One region of the Streptomyces sp. NPDC024017 genome, then DNA from elsewhere that is predicted to be linked to it. Evidence: riboswitches for the same ligand, from Rfam matches in the RefSeq annotation. Region 1 holds a riboswitch; the other holds the start of a gene.
The links. A riboswitch is a leader RNA that binds a small molecule or an ion and turns the genes downstream of it on or off. The one in region 1 is predicted to bind glycine.

Region 1 (6,139 bases):
GTGGGCTGAGTCAGGCCGTCGCGCTCCTCCTGCCGAAGACCTTGCGCGGCGGGCGCACCACGACCTGCCCGTAGTGGATCTCACCCGTGATCCGTACCCGCAGCAGGACAGGGGCCTCGACCGGCCGACGCGCCTTGATCTCGGAGTAGTTCATGACCAGGCCGCCGGTGTCGACCACGACGCCCGGCCGGGTCAGCAGCTTCAGGGCTCCGGCACGCAGGTCCAGGTCGATGTCCAGGGTGTCGTGTGTGATCACCGCGTCGGTGAAGTCGAGCGTCACCTCACCCCACGCCGAACGGATCTCCAGCCGCCGCGGCACCACCCAGGCGTCGTCCCGTCGCGTCGATGCCCCCTCCTGCTGGATCCGGACGACGTCTTCGGCACCGACGGGTATCCCACCGGCCATCGCGGGCAGATCCGCCGTCACCACGGCGAGCTCGCCCACCGTACGGGCGGACAGCGCGATCTCCAGCCGCTCCTCGAGCTCCTCCAGGGTGAGCCGTCCGTCGCCCGCGGCGACGCGCAGCACATCCACGGTCCGGTCCCGGTCCGCGTGCGACGCCCTCACCTCGGGCGGCGATCCGCCGGTCCGCGCCAACTCCGCCGCCATCACTCGACCCCGATCCCCCGGGCACGGCACCCGGTCAACCAGCCGAAGACTAACGCTATATCGCGTTATACCCAACGGCCAACCCCGCATCCGCCGTTCCCTTCCCCCGCCCCTATCGTGACCGGCATGCAGTCCTACACGATCGGCCAGGCAGCACGGCTGCTCGGCGTGAGCCCGGACACCGCCCGCCGCTGGGCGGACGCGGGCCGCATCACGACCCACCGCGACGAGGCCGGGCGACGGCTCATCGACGGGCGGGACCTGGCCGCCTTCTCGGTCGAACTCGCCCGGTCCGGCGCCGCCGAGGAGGACGCCCCGTACACCTCGGCCCGCAACGCCTTCCCCGGCATCGTCACAGCGATCAAACTCGGCGACGTCGCCGCCCAGGTGGAGATCCAGGCCGGCCCGCACCGGCTCGTCTCCCTGCTCACCCGCGAGGCGGTGGAGGAACTGGGCCTGGAGGTCGGCATGGAGGCGACGGCCCGCGTGAAGTCGACGAACGTCCATATCGACCGCGTCTGAGCCCGGGGGCGACAGCGGCGTCGACCCAAAAGCACACATCCCCGGCCCGACGCCCCCACCGGGCTACCGTGCACCCATGAGCCTGAGCATCCGCAACCAGCTCCCCGGCACCGTCACCGCCGTCACCCCGGGCGAGGCCATGGCGACGGTCAGGGTCCGCCTCACCGGCGGCCAGGACCTCACCGCGGCGATCACCCGCGAGGCCGCGGACGACCTCCGTCTCGCTCCGGGCACCGCCGTGCGCGCCCTGATGAAGTCGACGGAGGTCTCCCTGGCCACCGCGCCCGTCGAGGGCCTGTCGATCCGCAACCAGCTCCCCGGTACGGTCACGGACATCGCGGCCGGTGAGGCGATGGCGTCGGTCCGCGTCACGGTCGAGGGCGGCGAACTGACCGCCGCGATCACCAGCGACGCGGCGCAGGACCTGGCCCTGTCGCCCGGGATTCCCGTCGTCGCCCTGATCAAGGCGACCGAGGTGTCACTCGCCACCGCATGACGAGAGGGGCCCCGCACGAGCGGAGCCCCTCTGTGACCGGTCGGCCGATCAGTCCTCGTACGCGTCCAGCGGCGGGCAGGAGCACACCAGGTTCCGGTCGCCGAAGGCCTGGTCGATGCGGCGCACCGGCGGCCAGTACTTGTCAGCGGTCGACACCCCGGCCGGGAAGACGGCCTCCGCACGGCTGTAGGCGTGCTCCCACTGGCCGGCGAGCGCGCCGGCGGTGTGCGGGGCGCCGCGCAGCGGGTTGTCGTCCGCGGGCCACTCGCCGGAGCCGACCTTCTCGATCTCCGCGCGGATGGCGATCATCGCCTCGCAGAACCGGTCCAGCTCGGCCAGGTCCTCCGACTCGGTCGGCTCGATCATCAGCGTCCCGGCCACCGGGAACGACATGGTCGGCGCGTGGAAGCCGTAGTCGATCAGCCGCTTGGCGACGTCGTCGACGCTCACGCCGGTCGCCTTCGTCAGGGGCCGCAGGTCGATGATGCACTCGTGGGCGACGAGCCCGCCGGGACCGGTGTAGAGCACCGGGTAGTGCGGCTCCAGCCGCTTGGCGATGTAGTTGGCGCTGAGCACGGCCACCTGCGTGGCCCGCTTCAGCCCCTCGCCGCCCATGAGCCGCACGTACGCCCACGAGATGGGCAGGATGCCGGCAGAGCCCCACGGCGCCGCGGAGATGGGCCCGACACCCGTCTCCGGGCCGGCCTCGGGCTGCAGCGGGTGGTTCGGCAGGTACGGCGCGAGGTGCTCGCGCACCGCGACCGGCCCGACGCCGGGACCGCCGCCGCCGTGCGGGATGCAGAAGGTCTTGTGCAGGTTCAGGTGCGAGACGTCGCCGCCGAAGTGCCCCGGCTTGGCGAGCCCGACGAGCGCGTTGAGGTTGGCCCCGTCGACGTAGACCTGCCCGCCCGCCTCGTGCACCTGCGCGCAGATGTCGGCGACGTGCTCCTCGAACACCCCGTGCGTGGACGGGTACGTGATCATCAGCACGGACAGTTCGTCGCGGTACTGCTCGATCTTCGCCCGCAGGTCCTCGACGTCGATCTCGCCGTCCTCGGCGGTCCTCACGACGACGACCTTCATGCCCGCCATGACCGCGCTGGCGGCGTTGGTGCCGTGCGCGGACGACGGGATCAGGCACACGGTGCGCTGCTCGTCCCCGTTGGCCCGGTGGTACCCGCGGACGGCGAGCAGGCCGGCCAGCTCGCCCTGCGACCCGGCGTTCGGCTGGAGGGACACCTTGTCGTAGCCGGTGACCTCGGCGAGACGGTCCTCCAGCTCGTGGATGAGGGTGAGGTAGCCCCCGGCCTGCTCGGCGGGCGCGAAGGGGTGCAGCTGCCCGAACTCGGGCCAGGTGACCGGCTCCATCTCGGTGGTCGCGTTGAGCTTCATGGTGCAGGAGCCCAGCGGGATCATGCCGCGGTCGAGCGCGTAGTCCCGGTCGGCCAGCTTGCGCAGGTAGCGCAGCATGGCGGTCTCGGAGCGGTGCTGGTGGAAGACGGGGTGCGTCAGGTAGTCGTCGGTACGCAGCAGAGCGGCCGGAAGCCCGTCCTCGGTGGCCGCGTCCAGCGCCTCGACGACGCCGTCGACACCGAAGGCGGCCCATACGGCACGCAGCTGGGCGCGCGTCGTGGTCTCGTCGCAGGCGATCGAGACGTGGTCGGTGTCGACGAGACGCAGGTTGACCCCGTTGTCCCGCGCGGCGGCCACGACCTCGGCGGCCCGGCCCTCGACCCGCACGGTCAGGGTGTCGAAGTACGCCCCGTGCACGACCTCGACACCACCGCTCGCGAGCCCGGCGGCCAGGACCGTGGCGTACCGGTGGGTACGCCGCGCGATGCCCTTCAGGCCCTCCGGGCCGTGGTAGACGGCGTACATGCCGGCCATGACGGCGAGCAGCACCTGCGCGGTGCAGATGTTGCTGGTGGCCTTCTCACGGCGGATGTGCTGCTCACGCGTCTGCAGCGCCAGCCGGTAGGCCTTGTTCCCGTCGGCGTCCACGGACACGCCGACGAGCCGCCCGGGCAGGCTGCGCGCCATCTTGTCCTGGACCGCCATGTAGCCGGCGTGCGGTCCGCCGAAGCCCATGGGCACGCCGAAGCGCTGCGTCGTCCCGACGGCGATGTCCGCCCCGAGCTCACCGGGCGACTTCAGCAGCGTCAGCGCCAGCAGATCGGCGGCGACGGTGACGAGCGCCCCGAGCTCGTGCGCCTGGTCGATGACGGGCTTGATGTCCCGCACGGCGCCGGAGGCACCCGGGTACTGGATCAGCACGCCGTTGATCTCGCGCTCGGCGATCTCGGCGGGGATGCCCTGGCCGAGGTCGGCGACGACGACCTCGACGCCGGTCGGTTCGGCGCGGGTCTGGATCACTGCGATGGTCTGCGGCAGCGTGTCCGCGTCGACCAGGAACAGGCCCTTCTTGTTCTTGCCCAGACGCCGCGACAGCGCCATGGCCTCGGCGGCCGCGGTGCCCTCGTCGAGCAGGGAGGCGCCGGAGGTCGGCAGTCCGGTCAGGTCGGCGACCATCGTCTGGAAGTTGAGCAGCGCCTCGAGCCGGCCCTGCGAGATCTCCGGCTGGTACGGCGTGTACGCCGTGTACCAGGACGGGTTCTCCATGACGTTGCGCATGATGACCGGCGGCGTGAACGTGCCGTAGTAACCGAGGCCGATCATGGAGCCGAGGACCTGGTTGCGGTCGGCGAGCGAGCGCAGCTCGGCGATCACCTCGGCCTCGCTGCGGGCACCGGGGAGGTCCAGCGCCTCGGCGCTCTTGATCACGGCCGGGACCGCGGCGGCCGTGAGCTCGTCCAGCGAGCCGTAGCCGACCTGGGCGAGCATCTTGGCGCAGGCCTCGTGGTCGGGGCCGATGTGGCGCTGCTCGAAGGGGACTGCCTCTTCGAGCTCGGAGAGCGGAATGCGGTGGGCGGTCATTACGGAGGCCTCCTGGTCGACACGACCTTCGAGGGGCACCACTGCACGGGTACCCGGACGGCCTCCCCCTCTGTCATCTCAACCTGAGAGCTTCACCGGATCGCCCGAAGGCGTCCGGCTTTCACCGTCGGTGAGAGCGGAAGCCGTCGACACCCGCCCTGCTTTCCAGAGTGACCTCGTCCGTGCGGTACGTGAGCCTGAGAGATTCCGGGGAGGATTTGCTCCTTCGGCGCCTCCGATGGTGTCTGGAGGACTCTCCCGCACGGGGTCAACAGCCGCTGCCAGCGTACCAGCGAGGTCAACGCACGAACCTTCGAGTGGCCGCATCCCCACTTGTACCGTTTTGTAGTCTTTACGGATAGTTGCGACCACGTGGAGGGCCCGTGCGAACCGATATCGATCCTCGCAACCTGATCGGCCGCAAGGCGTTCGACCGCACCGGGACCAGGATCGGCACGATCGACGAGGTCTACCTCGACGACGCCACCGGCGTGCCGGAGTGGGCGGCCATACGGACCGGCCTGTTCAGCAGGGACGCATTCGTCCCCCTGGAGCCCAGCGAACTGATCGAGGGTGCCCTCCACGTCCCCTTCGACCGCGCCCTGATCAAGGACGCCCCCGACTTCGGCGTGGGCCGCCACCTCTCCCCCGAGCAGGAACTGCAGCTCTACCACCACTACGGTCTCGACCTGGCCGCTCCGCCCCCGCTCCCGGACCACGACTTCGGCAAGCTGGCGGGCACCGACGAGACGGCCTGAGACCCCGCCCCGGACGCTCCGACTCCCTCCTCGGGCCCGAATAACACCAAGGGCAACGGATCCGCCGCCTCCAGATCCGGGTCGTCGACCCGGAAGGTCCGCACGCGCCCGGGCTCCTCCGACGCGGGCGTCTCGAACCGAACGGTGACCCGCCCCAGGCCGCTGCCCTGCACCCAACCGTGCCCGAACTCGACGTGCCGCACGTCGTGCCCGGCGGGCCACCGCCGCTCGGCCAGCGACGGCTGCTCCTCGGCCTGCGCCACCGCATGCTCCTCGACCGGTCCCTCCGCGACCGTCCGCTCCCCCGCCTGCGCGAACAGATCCTCCTGCGTGTAGTCGGCCAGCCCGCTAACCCCCACCCCGAGGAGCCGCACCCCGCCGGTCGTGTCGACCGAGTCCAGCAGCCTGGCCGCCGCCTCACGGATCACCGCCGGATCGTCCGTGGGGCCGCGCAGCGTCTCCGAGCGGGTGAGCGTCGAGAAGTCGTACCGCCGCACCTTCAGCACGATGGTCCGCCCGGACAGCCCCGCCCCCCGCAGCCGGCGCACGCACCGCTCGGCGAGCCGCTGCACCTCCAGCCCGACCCGGGTCCGGTCGTGGATGTCCACGTCGTAGGTGTCCTCCACCGACACCGACTTCGCCTCGCGCTCCGCCACCACGGGCCGGTCGTCCCGTGCGAGAGCCATGGCGTAGAGACCGTGCCCGTGCGCCTTCCCCAGCAGCCGGACCAGTTCGTCCTCGCCCGCCTCGACGATCTCCTCGACCGTGGTGATACCGGCCCGCCTCAGATGGTCACCCGTCGTCGGCCCCACCCCCGGC
Region 2 (6,139 bases), on a different contig from region 1:
CGTAACTGCGGTTCCAGCCACTGGCGGAGAGCTCCTGGGCGGAGGTCACGCAGGGGGCGTAGCCGCAGCCGTCGACGTCCATGTTTCCGTACTGGGCGTCCGGGGAGCCGGCCTGGCCGTGCCACAGGAGCATCCAGATCTGGCCGGTGTGCGGGGTCGCGAGCGCGCGCAGGAGTGCCTCGTAGGCGTCGTAACGCCCGGGCGTGACCTGGCGCAGCATGTGCTCGACCTGTCCGGCCGCGGCCGTGCCGCTCGCGCTCACCTTTACCGCCCCTTCGTACAACGCCTCGACGGTGACCTAGCTTAAGCCCGCCCACCGACTCGGGACCTGATGCCGCCGTGCGGGTGCGGGCTGTGTGTGGTTCTCGCGCAGTTCCGCGCGCCCCTTCGGTGCGTCGCCCTATCGCTGGTAGAAGGGCCGGACCCGGTCCCTCATCCAGTTGCCCACCGGGTCCTCCGCGACGTCCAGGAGCACCAGGTTGACCGGCCAGGGGGCCGGCGACGCGGTGACGGCCCGGGCGAGGGCCTCCAGGGGGAGGGCGCGCAGGTCGCCTTCCCACTGGGAGAGTTCGACGCCCACGAACATCACGGGGTCGGCGGTCTCGATGGCGGCGAGGCAGCGGCGGGCCGTGACGACGACGCCGGTCGCCTCGAACTCGGCGGAGGCCGCGGCGAGGAACTCCACCGGGTCGTCCTGCCAGTCGGGCTCGAAGAGGCGGACCCGGCCGCCGCTCGCGGGGCCGTCCAGCGGGGTCCGGCCGGCCCGGCACAGTTCCGCCACGGCGGGCGGCGGCAGCGGGATGCCGACCACACCGCCCGGGTTGATGGCTATCCCCGCGTGCGGGGGCAGGCCGCGGGCGAACTCCACGGCGGGCGCGATGGTGTACGACATGTGGGAGCCGACGACCTGGCGGAACTGCTCCTCGGAGCTGAACACCGGCACGAACGCCTGACCGTCGATCTCGATGCCGGGCAGGTCGAGGGGGCCGCTGTGCGGGCCGCCGCCGCTGGGGAGCGGGATCCACACGAAGCTCCGGCCGAGCACCTCGACGATGCGCCCGCCGGCCGCCGGTCCGGCGCCGAGGGAGGCCGAGAGCACCTCCTCCAGCTCGTTGCCGGGCCAACCGCCGTGCGGGTGGGTCTGCGTCTGCGCCGGGAAGTCCGCGGAGAAGTCCGCCGGGATGTCCATCTGCCTACCGCCTGCCTGGAACCACTGCTGTGGCTCAAAAGGCTAACGGCTGACGGACGCGGGGAGGCCGGGCAGTGGACGGCGGTGTGGTGAGGGCGGCGCGGTGGGGTGAGGGCGGCGGATGCGGGCGTCCGGCCCTGGAGACCGAGCCGCGGACTGCCGAACGTGCGGATACGCCGCGCCGGGCCGGGTGCTCGCTGACCCGAGCCCGGGCCCGGGTCAGCGCACGAGCCCCGGTGCACGACCGCGGACGGCCGGGCCCGGCCCGGCCCGTCAGCCCGTGAAGCCGATTCTGTGGAGGGTGTTCGCCGCGTCCCGGTCCGCGAGGACGGCCGAGCCGCAGCCGCTGGGGAGGTCGCCGCGTTCCACCGCGCGCAGGAGGCGGGTACTGGCCGCGCGGTGGCGCAGGAACGCGTAGCGCGAGACGCCGCGGCCGCGGTCGCGCTGGCCGGCCAGGGCCTGCTCGGGAGTGACGTCGAGGAGGAGCAGGTGGAGCGTGCCGCCCCGGCGACGGGCCTCGCGGGCGAGCCAGCGGCGGACCCAGGCCTGGGTGCCGCAGTCGTGCACGACGACGGCCTCTCCCGTGCGCAGGGCGCGGCGCAGCCCGGCGTAGTGGGCGAGGCGGACGAGGGGGCGGTAGAGCGCGTACGGCAGGGCGCGCGGCATGCGCCCGGCCCAGCGGTCGCGGGTGTCCTGGGAGTCGATGCGCCGGCCCGGCACGGTGCGCCGCATCAGCGTGGACTTGCCGCTGCCGGGCAGGCCTGTGACCACGACGAGGTCGCGGGGGCCGAACAGCAGGGCGTGCGGGCTGTGGCCGGCGCGGTCGCGCAGATCGCGGACGACCGGTGCCGGCGCCGGCACCGGGGCACGGACCGCCCGGGCCCTTGCGGCCGGCTGCTCGGGCAGCGCGATGCCCGTCGTCGCGTACGCGGTGGTCCTGTTCACCGTGATCGTCCTCCCCTGGGGCCAGGTACGGAGTCCCATCCCCGCCGAGTGTAAAGAAAAGGTAATGCCGCAGGCCTCTCATTTACGTGCTGGTCCTGCAACAGGGCTGCTACAGGTCGCTGTGTCCGGCGCGCGGGACTCGTGCACTCCCTGTGAAAGGTCCCCCTGCCACGCCGGAAGGATGCGTGCAATGATGTGCGCGCCAACTGCATACCGGCCGTTTGAATCCGCGCGGGAGAGTTCCCAGCACCGCTGACGCTGGGGCGCCGAAGGAGCAAGTCCCTCCCTTGAATCTCTCAGGCCCCGTTACCGCGCGGGCGAGGCACATCTGAAAAGCGGGTCGCCCCTGTCCTCGACGGGGATGCGGCTCCACCCAAGGTGCAAGCCATCGACCCGTGCGGTCATGGCGAACCTCTCAGGTTCCGATGACAGATGGGGAGGAACGACCTCGCCCGTCATGCCCTGGGAGACGACCGACCGTGAGCAGTACAGGAGAACTCCGTCACACCGCGCTCGATGCCCTGCATCGTTCGCTCGGCGCGACGATGACCGACTTCGCCGGCTGGGACATGCCCCTGCGCTACGGCTCCGAGCGCGACGAGCACGCTGCCGTGCGCACGAAGGCCGGCCTCTTCGACCTCTCCCACATGGGCGAGATCACCGTCACCGGCCCGCAGGCCGCGGCCCTGCTCGACTTCGCCCTGGTGGGCAACATCGGCGGCGTGAAGCCGGGCCGGGCCCGCTACACCATGATCTGCCGTGCCGACGGCGGCATCCTGGACGACCTGATCGTCTACCGGCTGGGCGAGACCGAGTACATGGTCGTCGCCAACGCCTCCAACGCCCAGGTGGTCCTGGACGCGCTGACCGAGCGCGCCGCCGGCTTCGACGCCGAGGTGCGCGACGACCGGGACGCCTACGCGCTGATCGCCGTCCAGGGACCCGAGTCCCCCGGGATCCTGAAGTCCCTGACCGACGCCGACCTCGACGGCCTGAAGTACTACGCCGGGCTGCCCGGCACGGTGGCGGGCGTCCCGGCCCTGATCGCCCGGACCGGCTACACCGGCGAGGACGGCTTCGAGCTGTTCGTGAAGCCCGAGCACGCCGTCGAGCTGTGGCAGGCCCTGACCAAGGCCGGCGAGGGCGTCGGGCTGGTCCCGTGCGGGCTGTCCTGCCGCGACACGCTGCGCCTGGAGGCGGGCATGCCGCTGTACGGGCACGAGCTGTCGACCTCCCTCACCCCCTTCGACGCCGGGCTCGGCCGGGTGGTGAAGTTCGAGAAGGAGGGCGACTTCGTGGGGCGCGAGGCCCTGCGCGAGGCCGCCGCCCGGGCCGAGCAGAACCCGCCGCGCGTGCTGGTCGGGCTCGTCGCCGAGGGCCGCCGGGTGCCGCGCGCCGGGTACGCGGTCGTCGCCGGCGGCGAGGTGATCGGCGAGGTCACCTCCGGCGCCCCCTCCCCCACCCTCGGCAAGCCGATCGCGATGGCGTACGTCGACACGGCGCACGCCGCGCCCGGCACGGCCGGCGTGGGCGTGGACATCCGGGGCAGTCACGAGCCGTACGAGGTCGTGGCGCTGCCGTTCTACAAGCGCCAGAAGTAGACACTGGCCGGAGGGTCGCGGCAGCGACCCCGTGCCCGTCGTCCCAGCTCACCAGCAGTCCCCCCTTCCACAGCACTCCCGCGCGTACAGGAGAATCCAGGCCATGAGCAACCCCAAAGAGCTGCGCTACAGCAAGGAGCACGAGTGGCTGTCGGCCGCCGCGGACGGCGTCTCGACGGTCGGCATCACGGAGCACGCGGCCAACGCGCTCGGCGATGTCGTGTTCGTCCAGCTTCCCGAGGTCGGTGACTCCGTGTCCGCCGGCGAGACCTGCGGCGAGCTGGAGTCGACCAAGTCGGTGTCCGACCTGTACTCCCCCGTCTCCGGTGAGGTCACCGAGGTCAACGAGGACGTCGTGAACGACCCGTCGCTGGTGAACTCGGCCCCCTTCGAGGGCGGCTGGCTGTTCAAGGTGCGGGTCTCGGACGAGCCGGGCGACCTGCTCTCCGCCGACGAGTACACCGCGTTCTCCGCGGGCTGAGGGAGTCGTATGTCCGTCCTGAACACACCCCTGCACGAGCTCGACCCGGCGGTCGCCGCCGCGGTCGACGCCGAGCTGCACCGCCAGCAGTCCACGCTGGAGATGATCGCCTCGGAGAACTTCGCCCCGGTCGCGGTCATGGAGGCCCAGGGCTCGGTCCTCACCAACAAGTACGCCGAGGGCTACCCGGGCCGGCGCTACTACGGCGGCTGCGAGCACGTCGACGTGGTCGAGCAGATCGCGATCGACCGCATCAAGGAACTGTTCGGCGCCGAGCACGCCAACGTCCAGCCGCACTCGGGCGCCCAGGCCAACGCGGCCGCGATGTTCGCGCTGCTCAAGCCGGGCGACACCATCATGGGTCTCAACCTCGCGCACGGCGGGCACCTGACCCACGGCATGAAGATCAACTTCTCCGGCAAGCTCTACGACGTCGTCGCCTACCACGTGGGCGAGGACGGCCGGGTCGACATGGCCGAGGTGGAGCGGCTGGCGAAGGAGTCCCGGCCGAAGCTGATCGTCGCCGGCTGGTCGGCGTACCCGCGGCAGCTGGACTTCGCGGAGTTCCGCCGGATCGCGGACGAGGTCGGCGCGTACCTGATGGTCGACATGGCCCACTTCGCGGGGCTCGTCGCGGCCGGGCTGCACCCGAACCCGGTGCCGCACGCGCACGTGGTGACCACCACCACCCACAAGACCCTGGGCGGCCCGCGCGGCGGTGTGATCCTTTCCACGGCCGACCTGGCCAAGAAGATCAACTCCGCTGTCTTCCCCGGTCAGCAGGGCGGTCCGCTGGAGCACGTGATCGCGGCCAAGGCGGTCGCCTTCAAGGTCGCCGCCTCGGAGGACTTCAAGGAGCGCCAGCGCCGTACGCTGGAGGGTGCCCGCATCCTGGCCGAGCGTCTGGTGAAGGACGACGTCCGGGCCGTGGGTGTGGACGTCCTGTCCGGCGGCACGGACGTGCACCTGGTCCTGGTCGACCTGCGCCACTCGGAGCTGGACGGCCAGCAGGCCGAGGACCGCCTCCACGAGGTGGGCATCACGGTCAACCGGAACGCGATCCCGAACGACCCGCGTCCGCCGATGGTGACGTCCGGTCTGCGGATCGGCACGCCGGCGCTGGCGACCCGGGGCTTCACGACCGAGGACTTCGCCGAGGTCGCGGACATCATCGCCGAGGCGCTGAAGCCGGCCTACGACGCGGAGGCCCTCAAGGCCCGGGTGAAGGCCCTGGCCGACAAGCACCCGCTGTACCCGGGTCTGAACAAGTAACGAAGAAACCTTTCAGGGCGTCCCGTCCCGCCCCGCGTGCGGCGGGACGCCCTGCCCCTTGCACCACCCCGTAGTCAGGAGTTCCCCGTGGCCATCTCGGTCTTCGACCTGTTCTCGATCGGCATCGGCCCGTCCAGCTCCCACACCGTCGGCCCGATGCGGGCGGCCCGGATGTTCGCCCGGCGGCTGCGCAACGAGGAGCTGCTGGCCCCGACCACGCAGGTCCGCGCGGAGCTCTACGGCTCGCTCGGCGCGACCGGGCACGGCCACGGCACGCCCAAGGCGGTGCTGCTCGGCCTGGAGGGCGACTCGCCGCGCACGGTGGACGTGTCGAGTGCCGACGAGCGGGTGGAGGCGATCAAGACCGAGGGCCGGCTGAACCTCCTCGGCGAGCACGAGATCGCGTTCTCCTTCGACGACGACATGGTCCTGCATCGCCGCAAGGCCCTCCCTTACCACGCGAACGGCATGACCCTGTGGGCGTACGACGCCTCGGGTGCGGAGCTGCTGTCGAAGACCTACTACTCGGTCGGCGGCGGCTTCGTCGTCGACGAGGACGCCGTCGGGGCGGACCGCATCAAACTCGACGACACCGTGCTGAAGTACCCCTTCCGCACCGGCGACGAGCTGCTGCGCCTGACCGAGGAGACG

Region 2: another riboswitch for glycine. It lies ahead of gcvT (glycine cleavage system aminomethyltransferase GcvT); the one in region 1 lies ahead of gcvP (aminomethyl-transferring glycine dehydrogenase).

What each region holds. Positions count from the first base shown of each region.
Region 1 covers NZ_JBEZYZ010000013.1:299,363-305,501, forward strand. The annotation lists gene AB0G20_RS32145 (amino acid transporter) at 1-9, shown strand, start outside; gene AB0G20_RS32150 (DUF1707 domain-containing protein) at 11-610, opposite strand; gene AB0G20_RS32155 (helix-turn-helix transcriptional regulator) at 737-1,132, shown strand; gene AB0G20_RS32160 (TOBE domain-containing protein) at 1,209-1,628, shown strand; gene gcvP (aminomethyl-transferring glycine dehydrogenase) at 1,677-4,562, opposite strand; glycine riboswitch at 4,738-4,833, opposite strand; gene AB0G20_RS32170 (PRC-barrel domain-containing protein) at 4,946-5,320, shown strand; gene AB0G20_RS32175 (DNA polymerase IV) at 5,239-6,139, opposite strand, start outside.
Region 2 covers NZ_JBEZYZ010000018.1:87,938-94,076, forward strand. The annotation lists gene AB0G20_RS36075 (enhanced serine sensitivity protein SseB C-terminal domain-containing protein) at 1-262, opposite strand, end outside; gene AB0G20_RS36080 (enhanced serine sensitivity protein SseB) at 401-1,189, opposite strand; gene AB0G20_RS36085 (AAA family ATPase) at 1,463-2,134, opposite strand; glycine riboswitch at 2,357-2,456, shown strand; gene gcvT (glycine cleavage system aminomethyltransferase GcvT) at 2,614-3,735, shown strand; gene gcvH (glycine cleavage system protein GcvH) at 3,839-4,216, shown strand; gene glyA (serine hydroxymethyltransferase) at 4,226-5,488, shown strand; gene AB0G20_RS36105 (L-serine ammonia-lyase) at 5,576-6,139, shown strand, end outside.